Regions from separate parts of the Marinobacter albus genome, predicted to be linked through region 1. Evidence: riboswitches for the same ligand, from Rfam matches in the RefSeq annotation. Region 1 holds a riboswitch; the other holds the start of a gene.
The links. A riboswitch is a leader RNA that binds a small molecule or an ion and turns the genes downstream of it on or off. The one in region 1 is predicted to bind cobalamin.
Positions count from the first base shown of each region.

Region 2: it holds a riboswitch for cobalamin, as region 1 does, so the genes downstream of both, QQF73_RS11630 (ribonucleoside-diphosphate reductase subunit alpha) here and QQF73_RS13260 (TonB-dependent receptor domain-containing protein) in region 1, are expected to answer to the same signal.

Region 1 covers NZ_JASSQD010000002.1:379,269-390,487, forward strand. The annotation lists gene cbiB (adenosylcobinamide-phosphate synthase CbiB) at 111-1,046, shown strand; gene cobD (threonine-phosphate decarboxylase CobD) at 1,043-2,071, shown strand; cobalamin riboswitch at 2,087-2,304, shown strand; gene QQF73_RS13260 (TonB-dependent receptor domain-containing protein) at 2,439-4,301, shown strand; gene QQF73_RS13265 (cobalamin-binding protein) at 4,356-5,249, shown strand; gene QQF73_RS13270 (FecCD family ABC transporter permease) at 5,268-6,239, shown strand; gene QQF73_RS13275 (ABC transporter ATP-binding protein) at 6,239-7,018, shown strand; gene cobO (cob(I)yrinic acid a,c-diamide adenosyltransferase) at 7,057-7,668, shown strand; gene QQF73_RS13285 (cobyric acid synthase) at 7,672-9,147, shown strand; gene bluB (5,6-dimethylbenzimidazole synthase) at 9,144-9,842, shown strand; gene QQF73_RS13295 (DNA-3-methyladenine glycosylase I) at 9,856-10,524, shown strand; gene cobS (adenosylcobinamide-GDP ribazoletransferase) at 10,538-11,219, opposite strand, start outside.
Region 2 covers NZ_JASSQD010000002.1:4,194-15,412, forward strand. The annotation lists gene QQF73_RS11625 (ribonucleotide-diphosphate reductase subunit beta) at 1-337, opposite strand, end outside; gene QQF73_RS11630 (ribonucleoside-diphosphate reductase subunit alpha) at 369-3,146, opposite strand; cobalamin riboswitch at 3,257-3,470, opposite strand; gene QQF73_RS11635 (zinc ribbon domain-containing protein) at 3,555-3,908, opposite strand; gene fmdA (formamidase) at 3,914-5,146, opposite strand; gene QQF73_RS11645 (AAA family ATPase) at 5,248-6,291, opposite strand; gene QQF73_RS11650 (aliphatic amidase) at 6,307-7,353, opposite strand; gene urtE (urea ABC transporter ATP-binding subunit UrtE) at 7,368-8,057, opposite strand; gene urtD (urea ABC transporter ATP-binding protein UrtD) at 8,060-8,818, opposite strand; gene urtC (urea ABC transporter permease subunit UrtC) at 8,818-10,050, opposite strand; gene urtB (urea ABC transporter permease subunit UrtB) at 10,060-10,986, opposite strand; gene urtA (urea ABC transporter substrate-binding protein) at 11,070-11,219, opposite strand, start outside.

The sequences.
Region 1 (11,219 bases):
GGTGAGACAGGCGCCCGATACTCCACCGAGGCTGAAACGGTGTCAAGGTTGGCTTTGGGTCGAGTAGACTGTCGCTCCTGACGGAACCTGAGAGCTATGGAGCCCTATTTTTGGACGGTGTGTTGGAATCGGTGGCGGTGTGTGCTGTAGCGCTGGTGCTGGATCGGTGGCTGGGTGAGCCCCGGCGCTGGCACCCGGTGGTCGGCTTTGGGCAACTCGCCGGCTGGATTGAGCATCAGGTCAACCGGTCCCGGCCGGCGGGCATTGGCCGGGGTGTCCTGGCGGTGCTGGCTCTGGTGGTTCCCGTTACCCTGGCGCTCTGGTTGCTGGTCGGGATGCTGTCGCCAGCCTTTTTGCTGGTCCTGGAAGTTCTCACGCTCTGGTTGGCGTTGTCGTTGCGTGGTCTCGCCGAGCACGGTCTGGCCGTCGCCCGCCCGCTGGCCGGACACCGGCTGGACGAGGCTCGCACACAGGTGGCCCGGATTGTCAGCCGGGATGCGGCCGCGCTGGATGAACGCGGGGTGGCGGCTGCCGCCACCGAATCGATGCTCGAGAATGGGGCGGATGCGGTGTTTGCCAGTCTGTTCTGGTTTCTCGTGGCCGGGGTACCCGGGGTTGTGCTGCACCGGATGATCAATACCCTTGATGCCATGTGGGGCTATCGGACCCCCCGATTTTGCCGGTTCGGCCGCTGCGCCGCCCGACTGGACGATGCCATGAACTGGGTGCCCGCCCGGTTGACGGCACTGACCTACGCCTGCCTTGGCAACACCCGCCGCGCCTGGCGCTGCTGGCGTACCCAGGCGCCGCTCTGGGACAGTCCGAACGCCGGACCGGTCATGGCTGCCGGTGCGGGTGCTCTGGGTGTCCGGCTGGGTGGCCCCGCGCCCTATGCCACCGGAATCAAGGATCGCCCGTGGCTGGGCAGCGGCGCCGAGCCAGAGGCCGGAACCATTCGTGATGCCATCCGATTGGTTCATCTTGGTGTCGGGCTCTGGCTTGCTGCCCTGGTTGTGCTGGTTGGCGCCCGGGAGGTGCTGTGGTGACCGACCCGTCTCGATTAGCCCATGGCGGCCGGCTCACCGAGGCTGCCCGGCGCTGGAACCGACCGGTCGATCAGTGGCTGGACCTGTCCACCGGCATCAATCCGCTGGGCTGGCCGGTGCCGGACATTCCCGCGTCGGTCTGGCAGCGTCTGCCGGAGGACAACGACGATCTGGAGGCTGTGGTTCGGGACTGGTGCGGCGCGCCCGCGACATCAGTCTGTGTCCCGGTACCCGGCAGTCAGGCCGCGATACAGGCCTTACCCCGCCTGCGTCGGGCCTGCCGGGTCGGTGTGCCTGAGCCCGGTTACGCTGAACACGCCCACTGCTGGGCCTCTGCGGGCCACGTCGTGGTGCCGGTAACCGATGCCGATCTGGCGGCCGGTGATGACTGGCTTGATGCGCTCGATGTGGTCGTCTGGATCAACCCCAATAATCCGACCGGACGACGCCTTGAACGCGACCGGCTCCTGGGCTGGCTGGCGCGTCTGCAGGCGCGGGGGGGCTGGCTCGTTGTCGACGAGGCGTTCCTGACCGCGGGGGACAGTGCCAGTCTTGCCGCCGTGTCAGGCCAGCCCGGGCTGGTGGTTCTCAAGTCCCTTGGCAAGTTTTTCGGCCTGGCGGGGGTGCGTGCCGGTGCGGTCCTGACCGACGCCGCCATCGGCGAGGGGCTCAGGGTTGTGACTGGCCCATGGGCGCTCAGCGGACCTGCCCGCTTCCTGATGGCTCGGGCGCTGCAGGACACCCGTTGGCAAGACAGCGCCGAAAGCCACCTGCGTGGGGCATCGCAGCGCCTGGGCGAACTTCTGGCCGGACTGGGCCTGCCCGGCACCCAGGGTACGCTCCTGTTCCGATACCTCCCGCATCCCGGAGCCGGTCACCTGCACGCGGAGCTGGCCCGGCAAGGCATTCTGGTGCGGCATTTCGACCGACCGGCGGCGCTTCGGCTTGGTCTCCCGGGGCCCGAATCGGACTGGCAAAGACTTGCCCGGGGTCTCGAGGGCATGTCATTTGTCATTGACCAGTGAGTGACCGATTGCTAGCCTTGCCGCTCGTTTTCAGGTGCCCCGATGCGATGTTTTGCCGACATCGCAGGGGTGAAACGGGAAGCCGGTGAGAGTCCGGCGCTGCCCCCGCAACGGTATGTGAGTTAACGGTGATCGAGTGCGCCACTGTGCCCAGGCATGGGAAGGCGATCACCGCAGTGCGCTTGGCCGCACCGCTCATAAGCCCGGAGACCGGCCTGTCTACACACCAGACGTTGCGGAGGGCGACGGCGGTGGGTGAACTGCCTCCCGGGCCCGTGACTACTCTTACCCACCCGCCAGACCTGCCCCGCGCAACACGACAAGAATCCCCCGCACGGGTGCGTGCGGCGTGTGAGTGAGTATGGTTATGAGTTTCCTGAAAGACAGTCTGCCCAACGTCGGGGCTGGCGTTATCCTGAGTTCCCTGCCCCTGGTTTCCGGTCTTGCAATGGCCGAACAGTCCTCCGTTTCCGGCGATGCCACCGAGCTTGATCCGATTGTTGTTACCGCCACCCTCGGCCCGCGAACCGTGGGTGAAAGCCTGTCGTCAGTGACCGTGCTGGATGAAGACACCGTCGAAAAGCAGGCTCCGAATGAGTTTGCGGACCTGCTCCGGGGCCAGCCGGGTGTGACGGTGGTCTCCAACGGGGCGTTCGGCAAGAACACCAGTGTGTATACCCGCGGTACCTCCAATGATTCCACGGTGCTGCTGCTCGATGGCATCCGGATCCGGTCGGCAACCAGCGGCGGTGCGCCCTGGCAGTTCGTGCCCAAGGAGCTGATTGAGCGGGTCGAGATTGTGCGGGGCCCCCGCAGCAGTCTTTACGGTGCGGATGCGGTTGGCGGTGTGATCCAGGCCTTTACCCTGAGGCCGGAAGCGGGCCCGCGCGGCTGGGTTGAAGCCGGTGGTGGCAGTTTTGATACCCGCAAAGGGGCGGCGGGCGTAAGCCTGGGCGATGGTGTCACCAGTTTCAGTGTGAGCGGCGTACACAAGAACACCGACGGTACCGAACTGATCGAAGGTGGCGAGGATCGCGGTTTCCGCAACAGTGCGGGTGTCGCCCGCCTGAGCCATACGCTGCCCAATGGCGGCGAAGCCGGAGTGTCGGTGTTCGAATCCCGGGGCAACACCGAGTTTGAGGGCGGAAACACCGATTTCACGCTCCGGGCGGTTGGTTTTTCCCTGGACACGCCGCTGAGCGACTACTGGCGCACCCGCATTGACCTGAACGAGGCACGGGACGAGCAGGAAACCGCGAACGATGCCTTCGCCGATTCGGTATTCAACACCCGCACCCGCACCGCGCGCTGGGAAAATACCTTCACCCGCGACGTGCATGAGCTGGTCCTAGGCAGCGAGCTCTCCTCGGATGAGGTCAAATCGAGCACGGGCTTCGACGAAAACAGCCGGAACAACGCCGCGCTCTTCGGTCAGCTGCGCCTGAATTTCGGGCCGACCGACGTCCAGGTCAGTCTGCGTGGCGACGACAACGAAGCCTATGGGCGGGAGGAAACCGGCGGGGTCGCCCTCGGGCACGCGTTCGACCGTTCGCACCGGATTCGGGTCAGTTACGGCACCTCGTTCCGTGCGCCCACGTTCAATGATCTCTATTACCCCCTGGAAACCTACTCCTTCGGCGGCTCCTACGCCGGTAATCCCGACCTGAAACCCGAGGAAAGCAGCGCCGTGGAGTTGGGCTTCAGCGGGCGCTATCCGGACTGGTTCTGGGACGTGGCGGCGTATCAACTGGACATTGATAACCTGATTGCGCTCTCCGACGATGGCGCGGGCAATCTACGCCCGGAAAACGTGAACGAGGCGGAGATCCGCGGCCTGGAGCTGGGGGCCGGTTTCGAACGGGGCGGCTGGCGGACTCATCTGGCGCTGACACTGACCGATGCCCGCGATGCCGGCACCGACAATCGGCTGCGCCGTCGCAGTGGGCAGGGCGCACGACTGGACATCGATCGTGATATCAACACCTGGACCCTCGGCGGCACCCTGGTGGCCGAGGGCTACCGTTACGACGATGCGGCCAACACCAAGCGGCTGCCGGGCTATGGCACACTGGACCTGCGCGCGATCTGGCGCTTTGCACCGGACTGGACCGGCAAGCTGAGTGTTACCGACGTGTTCGACCGGACCTACGCGACCGCCGAGCGTTTCGATGGCCGCCAGTACCTGTCGGCTGGCCGAACCGCGATGGCGTCGATACGGTATGAGCTTTGATCCGGACCGGATGACAACATGGCCGCTGGCCAGACTCGATAGGTGAAACCATACATGCTGACCATCAGGTGGTTCAGGGTAACGACACTGGCGCTGCTGGCGTGGCTAATGCCCGCGCTTACCAGCGCCGAGGTCTGCGCCGTGGACGACACCGGTCGCCGGATCTGTCTGCCCGAGCCGGCCCAGCGCATTGCCGCCCTGTCTCCGGGGGCGACGGAACTGGTGTGGGCGGCAGGCGCCGGTGACCAGGTGGTGGCTGTGGTGGCCTACAGCGATTACCCGGAAATGGCGAAAACGGTGCCGTCCGTGGGCAGTCATACCCGGCTCGACCTTGAGGCCCTGATCAGCCTGCGGCCGGACCTGGTGATTGGCTGGGTGACGGGCAATCCGGGCGAACAGCTGGATGCACTGGACGACCTCGGCCTGCCGGTCTTTGCGATCGAGCCTCGAACGTTCGAAGGCGTCTCGTCGGCCATCGAGCGACTGGCGGTGCTGGCCGGCACCGAGTCCACGGGGTTTGCCGAAGCAGACGCCTTCCGGAAGGGCATGGCCAGCCTGCGCACCCGCTTTCAACAGGCATCGCCGGTTCCGGTGTTTTATCAGGTCTGGGATGAGCCACTGATGTCGGTCAATGACCAGCACCTGATCGGCAAGGTGATCACCCTGTGCGGCGGTCGCAATGTTTTTGGCGACCTCGACCGGCTGGTGCCACGGATCAGCACCGAAGCGGTGCTGGCGGCCAACCCGGAAGCCATACTGGCCGGTGGAATGGGGGAGGAGAACCGCCACTGGCTGACGCGCTGGGCCGGTTTTCCCGAGTTACGCGCCACCGCACAGGGCAACCTGTTCTTCGTGCCGCCCTCCCTGATTCAGCGGCCAACACCGCGTATGCTGGAGGGCAGCCGTCTGTTCTGTGAGAAACTGGAGACTGCCCGTGCCCGTCGGTAGCCTTCGGGAGCCCCGGCCATGACCCGCTCGGTCTCACGTCCGCTGTGGTTGCTGGCCCTGGCCGGGCTGGCAGCCATCGGTCTGTCGGTCAGCGTCGGCAGTGTCGGCGTCGGGCTGTCGGACCTTCTGGCCGTGCTAGCCGGCCAGGGCACCGACCTGCAGCAAACGCTGATTCTTGATCTTCGCCTGCCGCGGACCCTGGCGGCCTTCGCCACCGGCGGGCTGCTGGCCGTGGCCGGTGCCCTGATGCAGGTGCTCCTGCGCAATCCGCTGGCGGACCCCTATGTACTGGGATTGTCCGGGGGGGCTGCCGTCGGCGCCTTGCTGGCCATGCTGGCCGGAGTGGGCGGCATGCTGGTGTCCGGTTCCGCCTTTGCCGGCGCCCTGCTCGCGACCTTCCTGGTCTTCGGCCTCGCCCACGGGACCGGAAGCTGGACACCGTCCCGGTTGTTGCTGACCGGGGTGGTGGTAGCGGCCGGCTGGGGTGCGATCATTACGCTGATTCTCGCCGTCAGTCCGGCCCAGCGACTGCCGGGCATGCTGTACTGGCTCATGGGGGATGTGTCTTACGCGCGCTCTCCCGCCCCGGCATTGCTGCTCTTGCTGGGCGCCTGTTTCCTGGTGGTGCCGCTGGGGCGGAGCCTGAATGTGCTGGCTCGTGGCCCCCTTCAGGCGGCCGTGCTTGGCGTGTCGGTGCGTCCGCTGGAGTGGTTGGTATACATTGTCGCGAGCCTGTTGACGGCGACTGCAGTGACCACCGCCGGCAGTATCGGCTTCGTGGGTCTCGTGGTGCCGCACATGCTTCGCCTCGTGTTCGGCAATGACCAGCGCCTGATCCTGCCAGCCTGTGCCCTGGCCGGCGGCACGCTGCTGGTGCTGGCGGATACCCTGGCCCGGGTGGTGATTGCCCCCGAGCAGCTGCCGGTGGGGGTAATCACCGCGCTGCTTGGGGTGCCCACTTTCCTGTATCTGCTTTACCGGAGCCGCTGATGAGAGCCCTGCACACCCGCGAGCTGGTGATCGATATTCCGGATCGGGCCGATGGCAGCCCGCTCGGGTTGACCGTCGCTCCCGGGCAGATGTGGGGCGTGCTCGGGCCGAACGGCGCCGGCAAGACCACCTTGCTCCACACCCTCGCTGGCCTGCGTCCCCCGCGCCATGGCCAGGTGTACCTGGGGGATCAGCCGCTGGCGGATCTGAGGCGCAGGCTGGTGTCGCAACAGCTGGGGTTGGTGTTCCAGGAACGCCAGGACGGCTTTCCGGCCACCGTGCTGGAGACGTCGCTGATCGGTCGGCATCCCTGGCTGTCGCCCTGGCAGATGGAGAGCGGTGAGGACCTGGCCAGCGCCCGGGCTGCCCTCGAGCAACTGGATGTCGGTCATCTCGCCGACCGGCTGGTCAATACCCTGTCCGGCGGTGAGCGCCAGCGCGTGGCCATTGCCACAGTGCTGACCCAGAATCCGTCCCTGTGGCTGCTGGATGAGCCCACCAACCATCTTGACCTGCACCACCAGGTGGCGGTGATGCAGTTGCTGAAATCGCTCGCCAGCGCCGGCCGTGCGGTGTTCATGTGTTTGCACGACCTGAACCTGGCGGCCCGCTGGTGTGACCATATCCTGTTGTTGTACCCCAGTGGCGACGCCTGCTGGGGCCCGGCCGACCACATGCTGGTGCCCGAGGCCCTGGAAAGCCTCTACGGCCAGAAACTGATTACCGTGGAGGCCGATGGTGCCCCGGTATTCGTGCCCGCCCGGTCCGGTATGGACTAGGAAACCCGTTGCATCCAACCCGTCTGGAGGACTCGATCATGCGTGAACGCGCCAAAGACCCGGAACGTCATGCCCGCCGCATGGCGGCGAAACAGAAAATCATGCAGGAACGCATTGCCCGGGCCCAGAAGGAGCAGGGTGTGTTGCTGGTCCTGACCGGCCCTGGCAAGGGCAAGAGCAGTTCCGGCTTCGGTATGGTGGCGCGGGCGCTGGGCCATGGCATGAAGGTAGGCATCGTCCAGTTCATCAAGGGCGCGTTCAGCACCGGCGAGGAAGCCTTTTTCCGGGATCTGCCGAACGTGGATTACCACGTCATGGGGCAGGGCTACACCTGGGACACCCAGAACCGTGACCAGGACGTGGCTGCCGCGGCCAGTGCCTGGAACGTCGCCGCCCGGATGCTCGGTGATGACAGCTATGACCTGGTGCTGCTGGACGAGCTGAACATCGCGCTCAAATACGACTACCTGGACCTCGACCGGGTGCTGGATGACCTGCAGGTCCGCCCGGAAATGCAGCATGTGGTGGTGACCGGCCGGTCCGCCCCGCACGAACTGGTGGATCTCGCCGACACCGTCACCGAAATGGGTGTGGTCAAGCATGCGTTCAAGGACCAGGGCGTCAAGGCCCAGAAAGGGGTCGAGCTCTAAACCATGGCGACGCTGATGGTTCAGGGAACCACCTCGGACGCCGGAAAGACCACCGTGGTGGCGGCCCTGTGTCGCTGGCTGGCCCGGCAGGGTGTGTCTGTGGCCCCCTTCAAACCCCAGAACATGGCGCTGAACAGCGCAGTGACCGTGGATGGCGGCGAAATCGGGCGGTCCACGGCGCTGCAGGCACTGGCTTGCGGTCTGGCCCCGCACAGCGACATGAATCCGGTCCTGCTGAAGCCGCAGACCGATTGTGGCGCCCAGGTCATCCTTCGGGGCCAGGTGCACGGCAACATGAATGCCCTCGACTACCATGCCTACAAGGCCGAGGCGAAAGCCGCAGTGATGGATGCCTGGCGCAACCTCAGTACCCGGTACGACGTGATCATTGCCGAGGGCGCCGGCAGTCCCGCCGAAATCAACCTGCGGGCCAACGACATTGCCAACATGGGCTTTGCCGAAGCGGCGGACTGCCCGGTGTTGCTGGTCGGCGACATCGATCGTGGCGGCGTGTTCGCCCAGCTGGTCGGCACGCTCGAGCTGATCTCCGGTACCGAGCGTGCCCGCACGGCGGGGTTTGTCATCAACCGGTTTCGGGGCGACATCAGTCTGCTGGAGCCGGGGCTGGACTGGCTGACCGAACGCACCGGCAAGCCGGTCGTCGGCGTGTTGCCCTATCTGCATGGACTGATCGTGGACGCGGAGGACAGCGTCGGGACCAGCGGCACCAGCGAGGCCGGCGCCCTGAAGGTGGTGGTGCCGGTACTGCCGAGAATCAGCAACCACAACGATTTCGATCCCTTGCGGTTGCACCCCGGGGTGGACCTGAGGTTCATCGGTCCGGACGAAGCCATTCCCCCGGCGGACCTCATCGTGTTGCCGGGCAGCAAGAACACCCGCCACGACCTGGACTGGCTGACCGCCCAGGGTTGGGCCACCGAGATCCGGCGTCACCTGCGCTATGGCGGCCGGGTGTTCGGCATCTGCGGTGGTTTTCAGATGCTCGGGGAACGGGTGGGCGACCCCGACGGCCTCGAGAGTGATCCGGGGCACACCCCGGGGCTGGGGCTGTTGGCGATGCGCACCCGAATGGTTGCGGGCAAGCAGTTACGCAATGTCCGAGGCAGGATGCGGGCGCCGGGGGGCAAGGACGCCGGTATCAGCGGCTACGAAATGCACAATGGCGTGACCGAGGGGCCGGCCCTGGACCGACCGTTCGCGGACCTTGGCGGAACCGCCGATGGCGCCGTCAGTGCCGACGGCCAGATCATGGGTACCTACGTCCATGGTGTCTTTGACGAACCGGAAGCCTGCCACGCAATACTCGCCTGGGCGGGACTGCGCGGCAACCAGGCTGCCGTGGACTATCAGCAGCATCGCCTGGAGCAGCTGGACCGTCTGGCGGATCAGGTCGAACGATGCCTGGATACCGACTGGCTGCGCCAGCTTCTGGGACTGACCAACGGGAACCCCCTATGACCGATCCGAACCGCCCCTTCAGCGACGATGAGCGCCGCGGTCTGTACCGCGCCATTCATGAACGCCGGGATGTTCGCTCCCAGTTCCTGCCGGACCCCGTTCCAACGGACGTCCTGGCCCGTCTTCTCAGGGCCGCGCACCATGCTCCTTCCGTGGGTTTCATGCAGCCCTGGGACTTTCTGGTCATCGACAGCGTCGAGGTCCGGGCCCGGGTGCTGGCGATCTTTGACGCGGAAAATGACAAGGCGGCGCACAACTATCAGGGCGATCGCCAGCACACCTACCGCAGCCTGAAACTGCAGGGCATTCTGGAGAGTCCGCTGAACCTCTGCATTACCTGCGACCGCAGCCGTGGTGGTGCCCATGTGCTGGGGCGGAACTCGATTGTCGAAACCGACCTGTTCAGCACCTGCCTGGCGGTGCAGAATCTGTGGCTGGCGGCAAGGGCCGAAGGCATTGGGGTTGGCTGGGTCAGTATCCTGGACCAGCACCAGTTGGCAAAAACCCTGGATCTGCCGGAGAATGTCTATCCGCTCGCCTACCTCTGCCTCGGTTACGTCAGTGAGTTTCTGGACCAGCCGGAGCTCCAGGCCAAAGGCTGGCGGTCTCGGTTACCCCTGAATGGCCTGGTGCATGGCAATCTTTGGGGGCAGGCGCTGGAGGACGAGTCACTCCTGGCAGAACTGAAACAGTAACCCGTGAGGCCTTATGCGTTTTTCAGAGATCTATGAGCGGGCCCTGAACCTGAAGGGTGGCGAGCCGGCCATGCGGGCGCTGCTGCCGCGTGTTCCGGAGGCTGGTGAATTGGCGGCCAGACCCGACGACCGATACCTGTCCGAACTCACACGGTGTGTGTTCAAGGCCGGCTTTGTCTGGCGCGTTATCGAGAACAAGTGGCCGGATTTCGAGGCCGCGTTCGACGGTTTTGTGCCTCTGTACTGGCAACAGGTGTCGCCCGATGTGCTGGAGGATCTGGCCCGGGACGAACGCATTGTTCGGAACATGCAGAAGATCCGGACGGTACCGGAGAACGCCCGGATGATTGTCGATACGGCGCGAGAATACGGCAGTTTCGGGCAGTTTCTCGAGCAGTGGCCGAGAGACGATCAGGCCGGTTTGCTGCTCTGGCTCAAGCGCAATGGTGCCCGGCTGGGGGGCAACAGCGCTCAGTATTTCCTGCGCCGGGTAGGATGGGACGGCTTCATCCTGTCATCGGACGTGGTGACCGCCCTGCGCCGGGCCGACCTGCTGGACGCCTCGCCGGGCAGCAAGAAAGCGCTGATGCAGGCTCAGGCCGCCTTTAACGACTGGCACGAGGAAACCGGACTGCCCTACTGTCATCTGTCCCGGATACTCTCCTTTACCGTCGACAGCTGAGCACCGGTAGCATCTACAGGAACATCAGCAGCACCAGTTCGCACAGCACGACGCTGGCGCCCAGGGTGTCGCCGGTGTAGCCGCCCAGTTGATTGCGGATGTAGTTTCCCCAGCACATCGCCACGAGAATAACCGCGGCAAGGGCGCCGGTGATGGCTGCCGGAACCCAGGTCGCGGCGATCAGGGCAATGCCCAGTGTAAACGCGGCGGCAAGTCCCAGGCGTCGAGGGGAAAAACCGTCGGCCACCGGTTTGCTCCGGCTCTTGTCCCGATCGGTCACGTAGGGCAACTGCCACATGATCAGCAGCGGCGCCAGCCGCGCTATCGCCGGCGCCACCAGAATGGCCAGCCAGATCTCGGACGCGTCCAGCAGCAGAGCCACTTTCAGTCCCAGGGACATGACCAGCGCCACTGTGCCGTAGGTGCCGATACGGCTGTCCTTCATGATGGCGAGGCGCCGCTCCACGGTATACCCGCCCCCCAGGGCATCAACACTGTCGGCCAGACCGTCCTCGTGGAAGGCACCGGTGACGAACAGGTGCAGACTGACCACCAGAATGACCGACACGGTAGGGCTGAACGCCAGCGTGAGGGCACCGTAGGTGGCGGCATAAAGGCAACCCAGCACCAGACCGACCAAGGGGAAATACAGGCTGCTCTGGTTCATCAGCCGCTGGGAATAATCAATGTGGATC
Region 2 (11,219 bases), 380 kb from region 1:
CCGCCAGGCCGATGTTGCGCATGGCCAGGATGTCGGAGGTGGTGAGGTAGGCCAGCACGTTCTCGTACACGTGCTTTTCCGGCGCGGTCAGCCGGTGGTGGTAGTCGTGAACGTCCTGGGCCATGTTCACGTCCAGCGGGGTCCAGTGGTTCTTGTTGGCGTTCATGAAGTATTCCCAGGCCCAGGGATACTTGAACGGGGCGAGCTGGTTGATGTCCGTCTCGCCGTTGACCACGCGCTTGTCGTCCGCGTTGACCGGCGCCGGTGCGTTGGGGTTGGCGCCGGCATGAGCGGCCGGCGTGCTGGTGGTTGCTGGTTCGTCGTCCCAGTCGAGCATGGTCTGTGCCTCTTAAATTGAAAGTAAGTGGTTACTGACAAGCTTCGCAGTCAGGGTCGTCGATGCTGCATACCTGGGGCTGGGGTGCCATAGAAGGCGCTGATACGGGCGCGGTTTTCTCGGCCCCGGTGGCACCCAGCGAGCGCAGGTAATAGGTGGTTTTCAGGCCCCTCTCCCACGCCAGCTGGTACAGGGCATCCAGCTTCTTGCCGCTGGGTTCGGCCATGTACAGGTTCAGGCTCTGGGCCTGGTCCAGCCATTTCTGGCGGCGGGCGGCGGCTTCCACCAGCCAGCGGGCGTCAATCTCGAACGCGGTGGCGTAGCGGGCCTTGAGTTCGGCCGGGATGCGGTCGATCTGCTGCACCGAGCCGTCGAAGTATTTCAGATCGTTGACCATCACGTTGTCCCACAGGCCCTCGACCTTGAGGTCGCGGACCAGCGACGGATTCACCACCGTGAACTCGCCCGAGAGGTTCGATTTCACGAACAGGTTCTGGTACGCCGGCTCGATGGACTGGGACACGCCCACGATGTTGGAGATGGTCGCCGTGGGCGCGATGGCCATCACGTTGCTGTTGCGCATGCCGTGTTGGGCGATCAGCTCGCGCACCGGGGTCCAGTCCAGGCGGGCGCTGGTATCCACGGACAGGTCCCCTTCCCGGCGGGCCTGTTTCAGCAGGCTGATGGAATCGATGGGCAGAATGCCCTGCTGCCACAGTGAACCTTCGTAGCTCTCATAGGCACCTCGCTCACCCGCCAGCGTGGCGGAGGCACGGATGGCGAAGTAGCTGAGCTGCTCCATGGCGACGTCGGCAAAGGCCACCGCTTCCGGGCTGGTATAGGGCAGGCCCAGCTGGTAGAGCGCGTCCTGAAAGCCCATCAGGCCCAGGCCCACCGGCCGATGCTTGAGGTTGGAGTTCTTCGCCTGGGGCACCGCGTAGTAGTTGATGTCGATGACGTTATCGAGCATACGCACGGCGGTGGTCACCGTGCGCTCCAGCCGCTGCACGTCCAGCTCTCCGTTCTCGATGTGGGCGGCCAGGTTCACCGAGCCCAGGTTGCACACGGCAATCTCGTCCGCACTGGTGTTCAGGGTGATCTCGGTACACAGGTTGGAGCTGTGCACCACGCCCTTATGCTGCTGGGGCGAGCGCAGGTTGCAGGGGTCCTTGAAGGTGATCCAGGGGTGGCCGGTCTCGAACAGCACGGTCAGCATCTTGCGCCAGAGCTGCTTGGCGGGAAGTGTCTTGAACAGCCTGATTTCGCCCTGCTCCGCCAGCGCCTCGTAATGCTCGTAGCGCTCCCGGAACTCGTTACCGTAGAGGTCGTGCAGGTCCGGCACGTCGCTGGGAGAGAACAGGGTCCAGTCCCGGTCCTCGCGCATGCGCTCAATCAGCAGGTCCGGTACCCAGTTGGCGGTGTTCATGTCGTGGGTGCGGCGGCGTTCGTCACCGGTGTTCTTGCGCAGTTCCAGGAATTCCTCGATGTCCAGGTGCCAGCTTTCCAGATAGGCGCACACCGCGCCCTTGCGTTTGCCCCCCTGGTTCACGGCCACGGCGGTGTCGTTGACCACTTTCAGGAACGGCACCACACCCTGGCTCTGGCCGTTGGTGCCTTTGATGTGAGCCCCGAGGGAGCGCACCGGAGTCCAGTCGTTGCCCAGGCCACCGGCCCATTTCGAGAGCATGGCGTTGTCGCGAATAGCCCCGTAGATATCTTCGAGGTCATCTCCCACGGTGGTCAGGTAGCAGGAGGACAGCTGGGAATGCCGGGTGCCGCTGTTGAACAGCGTGGGCGTGCTGGCCATGTAATCGAACGAGGACAAAAGATTGTAGAACTCGATGGCGCGGGTGTTCGGGTCATCCTCGCGCAGCGCCAGGCCCATGGCCACGCGCATGAAGAACACTTGCGGCAGTTCCAGGCGGGCCTTGTTCCAGTGCAGGAAGTAACGGTCGTACAGGGTCTGCAGGCCAAGGAAGCCGAACTGCCGGTCCCGCTCCGGTTTCAGGGCGGTGCCCAGGCGCTCCAGATCAAAGGCCGCCAGCGCTTCGTCCAGCAGCTCGTAGCGGATGCCGGCGGCGATGAAGGCTCTCAGGGCCTGTGGATAAATTTCCGCCAGTGGCAGCTCTGTGGACAAGTTCAGGGCCGAGGCGTTCTCCAGCCGTAGCTGCTCCAGCAACAGCCGGGCGGTGACGGCGCTGTAGTCCGGCTCCTGTTCGATGCGCCCGCGGGCGGTCATCACCAGCGCCGACAGCACATCTTCCTCGGCAATGCCGTCGTACAGGTTGGTCAGGGCGTCCTCTACCAGGGAGTCGCCATCGATGCCGTCCAGGCCGGTAGCCGCCTGCTCCACCTGCAGTTTCATGCGGCCCAGGTCCAGCGGGGCGATCTCGCCACCGGCTTTTTTCACGGTCAGGTGCGGGTGGGCTTCCATCGGATGATGGTGGGCACGCTGCCGGGCGTGGTCTTCCCGGTAGAGCACGTAGGCGCGGGCGACTTTCTGTTCCTCGGCCCGCATCAGCGCCAGCTCCACCTGGTCCTGGATGTCTTCGATGTGAACCTTGCCGCCGGCTTTCAGGCGCCGGCCGATGGCCTGGATAACCTGCTCGGTGACCCGGTGCACGGCGTCGTTGATGCGGGCCGAGCCGGCGGCCTTGTCGCCTTCCACCGCCAGAAATGCCTTGGTCACGGCGACGGTTATCTTGGACGGATTGAAACCCACGAGGGTGCCGTTGCGTTTGATGACCTGCAGGGATTCGGTTTCAGTTGGGGCGGACGGCTGGGGTGCAGCCAGGGCAGAGGTGGACATGTCTGTACTCCTGAATACGCGTTGGGTTCCTTTCACCTTCGCGTACGCAGGGGCGCACCTTGCCCGGGGGACGGGCAGGCACTACCGATCTGCTCACCTTAAGACGCGAAGGTGCAGTTGTATCCCTGGCAGGTCTTCGGACTCAGGAGCATGAATCGTTCGATTCGGCCTCGCGTGGCGACTTCCCGGCTTGCGCCAGTGTCTTCATGCCACGCTCGTTCTCCAATACCGCTGCGCGTCAGTTCCGGATTCTCACCGGATTCCCGATACCGAGATGCTCAAAAAAACAACATCTGGTAGTTAACCAAGGATGAAAACACTATATACACGATATTCAGACGGAACAAGGCGGGGCAACAAAAAAGGCCCCCGAAGGGGCCAAACACGTGACAGACTCTGTACTGAACGTCAGTGGCTGATCATCCAGGGCCGCATGGAGGGGAACATTTTCTTCCCGTCGGCGGTGTAGAACAGCATCGACTTGCCAGGCTTCGGGGAACCACAACCGCAACTGCGGCTGTGTTCCTGGTCGTGGGCCCGGCGGTCAGCGGTGGAAAACACCGGCTCATGCCGGGATTTTTCGTTCCGGTCCTGGGCCGCCCGGTTGGCCGGGTCCATGGCCGCAATGTGCGGTGGCAACACAATCACTCGGGGCGACAACACCTTGCAGGTGGGGCATTCCGCCGGCTTGGCGGCGTCGTCCATGGTGGCAAGTGTGTTGAACAGGCCGTGCTCGCGGCACTTGTAGTCATACACGGGCATGGCGGTTACTCCTTATCTTTCGACAGGGGTACGTCCATGCCGCCACTGACTTTCTTCTGGGGGCCATCGGCCGACGGGTTGATGTCGAAGTCGAAGATGCCGGTTGGCAGCCAGAGCGTGGCGCAGGCGTTCGGGATATCCACCACGCCGCTGATGTGGCCTTCCACCGGCGCACAGCCGAGGATCGCGTAGGCCTGGGCCTTGGTGTAACCGAACTTGGTCATGTACTCGATGGCGTTCAGGCAGGCCTGGCGGTAGGCCACGTGCACGTCGAGGTAATGCTGGCCGCCGTCTTCGTCCACCGAGATGCCTTCGAAGATCACGTAGTCGTCGTAGCGGGGCTTGATAGGGCTGGGCTTGAACACCGGGTTCTTGATGCCGTATTTCTTGACGCCGTCCTTGATCAGGTTCACCCGCAGGTGGATCCAGCCGGCCATCTCGATGGCGCCACAGAAGGTGATCTCACCGTCGCCCTGGCTGAAGTGCAGGTCGCCCACGGAGAGGCCCGCGCCGTCCACGTACACCGGGAAGTACACCTTGGAACCCCGGGACAGATCCTTGATGTCGCAGTTACCGCCGTGCTCACGGGGCGGTACGGTCCGGGCGGCTTCCGCGCCGGCGGCCTTGGCCTGTTCGCCGCGCATCTGGCCCATGTGGGCGGTCTCGCCGTAGGGCAGGGTGGCCAGCTCGGGCACCCGCTCCGGGTCGGTGGCCACCAGGCCGGCTTCCCGCTTGTTCCAGGTTTCCAGCAGTTCCTTGGAGGGCAGGCAGCCGATCAGGCCCGGGTGAATCAGGCCCGCGAATTCCACATTCGGAATGTGGCGGGATTTGGTGAACATGCCGTTGAAGTCCCAGATGGATTTCTGGGCCTCCGGGAAGTGTTCGGTCAGGAAGCCACCGCCGTTCTGCTTGGAAAAGAAGCCGTTGAAGCCCCACTGGCTCTCTTCGAAGGTGCCGATATCGAGAATGTCCACTTCCAGCAGGTCGCCGGGCTCCGCGCCCTCAACCCCGATCGGGCCAGACAGGAAGTGCACCTGGCTGAGGTCCACATCTCGCACGTCGTCGGCGCTGTCGTCGTTCTTGATCTGGCCGCCGGTCCAGTCGTAGCACTCGACGATGAAATCGTCGCCGGGTTTGACGGTGGCCACCAGCGGAATGTCCGGGTGCCAGCGGTTGTGGATTTTGTCGTTCTCATAGGCCGACTTGTTCAGATCAATCTTGATTATGGTTTCAGCCATAACGGGCGCTCCTTGGTCTTGGCTTACACGTTTAGGTAACGGCTTTACTATCCGAAATCCGGTGCCGGGGAGGTATTCGCGAAATGCCCCCGGTACCTACGTCATTCGACGTATTGGTGAACCGTGACGGCCCTGCCCTCCAGCGAAGCCTCGAACCGGTGACAGTGCGGATAGGTCAGCAACGCCCGGGCCAGCGCCGGCTCCAGACGCTGGCGAAATACTCGCAGCAACTCCCGGGCGCCATAGCGGGCGTCGTAGCCGCGGCAGAGTTCGGTGCGCAGTTCCGGCGACAGGCTCAGCTCCGCGTGTTTTTTCGACAGGCGGCGATTGAGGCCCGCCAGCTCGATGTCCAGCAGGGCCTCCAGCCAGTTCTCGGTCAGAGGATTGAAGGTGAGGATCTGGTCGATCCGATTGAGGAATTCCGGGTCAAAGTGGCGGCGCAAGGCGGCATCGCGAATACCCTCGCCGTTGCCGGGCGATAACCCGAGCCAGCGCCGCCAGCCCCGCCGGTAACGCTGTTCGTACGCCTCGGCCTCCAGGGCCCCGGCGTTGCTGGTCATGAAAATCAGGGTGTTGCGGAAATCGATCTCGCGGTTACCGGAGGGAAACACCAGCCGGCCGGTGTCCAGCACGTTGAGCAGGGTGCGGACCACTTCCTTGCTGGCCTTTTCAATCTCATCGAACAGCACAATGCCGGGTTTGCTGAACGAGCCCTGCACCTTGTCCAGGTCGAACAGGCTGTGGCCTTCCTTGCTGCCCACATACCCCGGCGGTGCACCGGTGAGCGCGGCGGCGTAATGCTCCTGGGCCAGAGTGTTCATGTCGATGCGACACAAACCATCGCGGCTGCTGTGAATGGCCTCGGCGATCAGGCGCACGGTTTCGGTCTTGCCGACGCCGGTGGGCCCCAGGAACAGGTGCACCGCCAGCGGCCGGTTGTCCTCGCCGATGTCGGCCTTCACCCGCACCAGCATGGCTTCCATGGCGGTGAGGGCGTGGTCCTGGCCGACGATGTTGTCCCGAAGGCGGGCCATCACGGCCACTGGCTCGAAGCGGAACCGGGAAACACGAACCGGGCCTGAAGGGGCCCGGTTCTTTACTATGGACTCCCGGTTGGCTTCCAGCCGTTCGTTGATAAACGGCATCAGTGCCTCCCGGGCTCAGGCCCCTGCGGATTTTTCCTTGCCGTTGAACGGCAGCTCCCCGACCGGGCACTCGGCGGTACCGACGGTCTTGCGGGTCATCGCCTCCACGTTTTCCTGCGCCTTCTGGGCATCCATCACCCAGGTGCGGTAGAACTCGAACGGGCAGTCGGCCACGCCCTTGTCACCGTCACCGGAGGCATGCACGCCGGTGTAGCCCCGGTGCAGCAGCTTGAACAGGTGGTTCTGGGACTGGTCGTTGGTACGGGCGTCGCGGATCTGGCTCACCGAGAGCTGGGCGTACTGAACACCCATGTCCTCCTCGCCGCACTCACCGAGGGTGCGGCCGTCAAAGCCGATGAGTGCCGAGTGGCCGAAGTAGGAATACACGCCGTCAAAACCGGAGGCGTTGGCCACGGCCACGTAGCAGTTGTTGGCCCAGGCCATGCTCTTGGCCATCATGATCTGCTGTTCCTTGGCCGGGTACATGTAGCCCTGGCAGCGCACGATCAGCTCCGCGCCCTTCATGGCGCAGTCGCGCCAGATTTCCGGGTAGTTGCCGTCGTCGCAGATGATCAGGCTGATCTTCATGCCCTTGGGGCCCTCGGTGACGTAGGTGGTGTCGCCGGGATACCAGCCCTCGATGGGGCACCAGGGAATGCACTTTCGGTATTTCTGGACGATCTCGCCCTCGTTGTTGATCAGCACCAGGGTATTGTAGGGCGCCTTTTTCGGGTGTTCCTCGTGGCGCTCGCCGGTCAGGGAGAACACCCCCCAGGTGTTGGCCTCGCGACAGGCGGCGGAAAAGATGGCGGTCTCGTCGCCGGGCACGGTGGCCGCGGTTTCCATCATCTCGTCGTTGTCGTACATGATGCCCATGGTGCTGTATTCCGGGAACACCACCAGGTCCATGCCCGGCAGGCCCACCTTCATGCCCTTGATCATGTCCGCGATCTGGCGGGCGTTGGCTAGCACATCGTCCCTGGTGTGCAGCCGGGGCATCTTGTAGTTCACCACCGCCACGCCGACGGTGTCGTTGCTGCTGGAAATATCACCGTGTCTCATTACTCTACTCCTCGTTACACCGCCAGATAGCTGGCAATCTTGTCCTGGTCCGCTTCCGCCCGGCTCTCTTCGTGCACGATGGCGCCCTTCTCGATCACCAGAATCCGGTCGGCCGCATCCATCACGAAGCTCAATACCTGCTCCGACACCACAATCGACAGGCCCCGCTCATCGCGGATGCGCCGCAGGGTCTGGGCGATGTCCTTGATGATGTTGGGCTGGATGCCCTCGGTGGGTTCGTCGAGCAGCAGCACCTTGGGGCGGGTAGCCAGGGCGCGTGCGATGGCCAGCTGTTGCTGCTGGCCGCCGGACAGGTTGCCTCCCCGGCGGTTCTGCATTTCCTTGAGCACCGGGAACAGCTCGTACAGGTCCTCCGGCACCTTCTTCTCGCCCACCGCGGCCAGACCGGTCTCGATGTTTTCCCGCACTGTCAGGGTGGGAAAGATCATCCGCCCCTGGGGTACGAAACCGATACCGGCGCGCACCCGCTGGAAGCTCTTCAGGCTGGACAGATCGGTACCGTCCAGGCTGACTTCGCCGCCCCTGGTGGGCGTCATCCCCACCAGGGATTTCATCAGCGTGGTCTTGCCCATACCGTTGCGGCCGACCACGGCCACGATTTCATTCTTTGCCACATCGAGGTTCAGGTCGTCGATGATGGTGCTTTGGCCATAGGCCACCGAATGATGTTTTACGCTCAGCATGATCAGTGCCCCAGGTAGACTTCGATGACTTTCGGGTCCGATTTCACGTGCTCGATGGACCCTTCCGAGAGAACCTTGCCCTGATGCATGACGGTGACCCGGTCGGCGATGTCGCCGACAAACTGCATGTCATGCTCGATCACCAGCACCGTGTGATCCTTGGTGATCACCTTGAGCAGCTCGGCGGTTTTCTTGCGCTCGGCCACGGACATGCCGGCCACCGGCTCATCCAACATCAGCAGGTCCGGCTTCTGGATCAGCAGCATGCCAATCTCCAGCCACTGCTTCTGGCCGTGGCTGAGGGACGCCGCCGGCTCGTTCAGGGCATCGGTAAGAAAGATGGTCGCTGCCACCTCTTCCACCGCCTCGATCACCGCCGGATCGCGCTTGAACGCCAGCGCCCCGCCGACGCTGTGGCCCTTTGGAAATGACAGCTCCAGGTTCTCGAACACGGTCAGGTCCTCGAACACCGAGGGGGTCTGGAATTTCCGACCCACGCCGGAATGGACAATCTGGTGCTCCTTGAGCCTGGTGAGCTCCTTGCCGGCAAACTTGATGGACCCGGAGGTAGCCTTCGTCTTGCCGCAGATCAGGTCCAGCACCGTGGTCTTGCCGGCACCGTTGGGGCCGATGATGACCCGGATTTCCTTGGGATCGAGGTAGAACGAGAGGTCATCCACTGCCTTGAAGCCGTCGAAGGACACGGTGAGACCTTCCACCGCCAGCAGGAAATCACTGTTCTTGGATTTGGCTGCGTTCATCAGGATTTCTCCGGGCTGTAGTGTTCAATCATCGGGTCGTATTCGCGCGCTTCCTTCGCCTCAACCGCGGGCTTGCGCGCCTCGGGGGTCGGCTCGGGCTCGGATACCGGCTGGGCCTCGGCCTTGGGCTTGCGCTTCAACAGGCGCTCTTCAAGCGGCATCACGTAGCTCTGGTAGAGCCCGGCCAGACCGTTCGGGAACGCCAGCACCACACCGATGAACAGGGCACCCATGGCGAACGGCCAGAGTTCCGGGAAGGATTCCGAGAAGCCACTCTTGGCGGCGTTCACCAGCAGCGCGCCGTAGACCGCACCGAGGATCGACAACCGGCCGCCGAGGGCGCAGAAGATCACCATCTCGATGGAGGCGACGATGCCGATGAACGACGGCGACATGAAGCCGACGATCAGGGTGAACAAGGCGCCACCGATGCCGGCAAAGGCCGCCGCCAGGCAGAACACGAAGATCTTGAAGGCGGCGACGTCGTAGCCGGAGAAACGCACCCGGTTTTCCTGGGCGTTCATGGCCACCAGGATGCGGCCGAGCTTGCGGTTCTGGACGAACCGGGCCACGAACAGGCACAGGAAGAGCATCGCCACGCAGACGAAGTACAGGGTGGTCCGGGCGGCATCGGTCCGGATGTCCCAGCCCATCAGGGTCTGCAGGTCGGTGATGCCGTTCACGCCACCGGTGTAGCCCTGCTGGCCGATGATCAGGATGGTCAGGATGGCCGCAATGGCCTGGGTGATGATGGCGAAGTACACGCCGCCCACCCGCCGGGTGAACATGGCGAAGCCAATGACGAAGGCCAGCAGCATGGGCACCCCGATCACCGCCAGCAGGGTGAAGGAGAAGCTGTGGAACGGTTCCCAGAACCACGGCAGCTCGGTGAGCTGGTTCCAATCCATGAAGTCCGGAATACCCGGGGTGGACTGGATGGCCGTGGCCTCCGGCGTGGAGGCCTCCAGCTTTAGGAACATCGCCATGCAGTAGCCGCCGAGGCCGAAAAACACGCCCTGGCCCAGGCTGAGGATGCCGGCCTTGCCCCAGCACATCACCAGGCCGATGGCCACGAAGGCGTAGGTCAGGTACTTGCCCACCATGTTCAGGCGGAAGGGGTCAAGCGCCAGCGGCAGAATGACCACCAGCAGCGCGGCCAGCGCGAGGTAATACAGCCCCTCGCGGGAGGTAAACCAGTTCACTATCGATGGTGTTTTAGACGGTGTTTTCATGACGAGCTCCTAGCGACGAACCTTGAGGGCCATCAGGCCTTCGGGGCGCAACATGAGAATGCCCACGACCACCAGCAGGGTGAGAACCTTGGCCATGGAACCACTCAGGAAGAACTCCATGGTGGACTGGGCCTGGGAAATGCCGAAGGCGGAGACAATGGTGCCGATCAGGCTCTGGGCACCGCCAAACACCACCACCAGGAAGGTGTCGACGATGTAGGCCTGGCCGGAGGACGGGCCGGTGGAGCCGATCATGGTGAACGCGGCCCCGGCGATACCGGCGATGCCACACCCGAGGGCAAAGGTGGCGCGGTCGATGCCGGCGCTGTTGATGCCCACCGCTTCCGCCATGGGGCGGTTCTGGACCACGGCCCGGACTTTCTTGCCGTAGCCGGAGCGGTACATCAGGAGGTAGACGCCGACGGCAATCGAGAGCGCGATGATCATCACGAACAGGCCGTTGATGGGGAGTTCCACCAGGTCGGTCACCTGGAACGCCCCCATCATCCACTCGGGAAGTTCCACGCCCACTTCACGGGCACCGAAGATCGAGCGGTAGGCCTGCTGCATGATCAGGCTCAGGCCCCAGGTGGCCAGCAGCGTGTCGAGCGGTCGGTGGTAGAGTCGCCGTATCATGAGCCACTCGACGAGCGCTCCCAATGCGGCACAGATCAGGAAGGCCAGAATCATGGCCACAAAGAAATACCCGCCAAACAGGCTGGGCAGGTAGCTCTGGAAGAAACCCGAGGTCAGGTAGGTGGTGTAGGCGCCGAGGATCATGAACTCCCCGTGGGCCATGTTGATGACACCCATCTGACCGAAGATGATGGCCAGGCCCATTGCCATCAGTACGAACACTGAAAACAGGGAGAGCCCGGCAAACCCCTGCATGGCAAATATCGACATCAATTCACTGCTGGTGTAGCCATCGAACATGACCCTTTCTCCCCTTCAAACCAACATGCTTTACGTTCTGGAGGTAATGGCTGCCGGCGCGCGCAGGCGCCGGCAATCCATGCTTACTGGTAACCCTCCGGGAACGGGTCCGGCTCCATCAGCTCTTCGGTCTCGTAGACAACCTGGTACTGGCCGTCAGTCTGGGCGCGGCCGATGCGGGTCTTGGACCACAGGTGGTGGTTCTCGTGGATGCGCACGTAACCTTCCGGCGC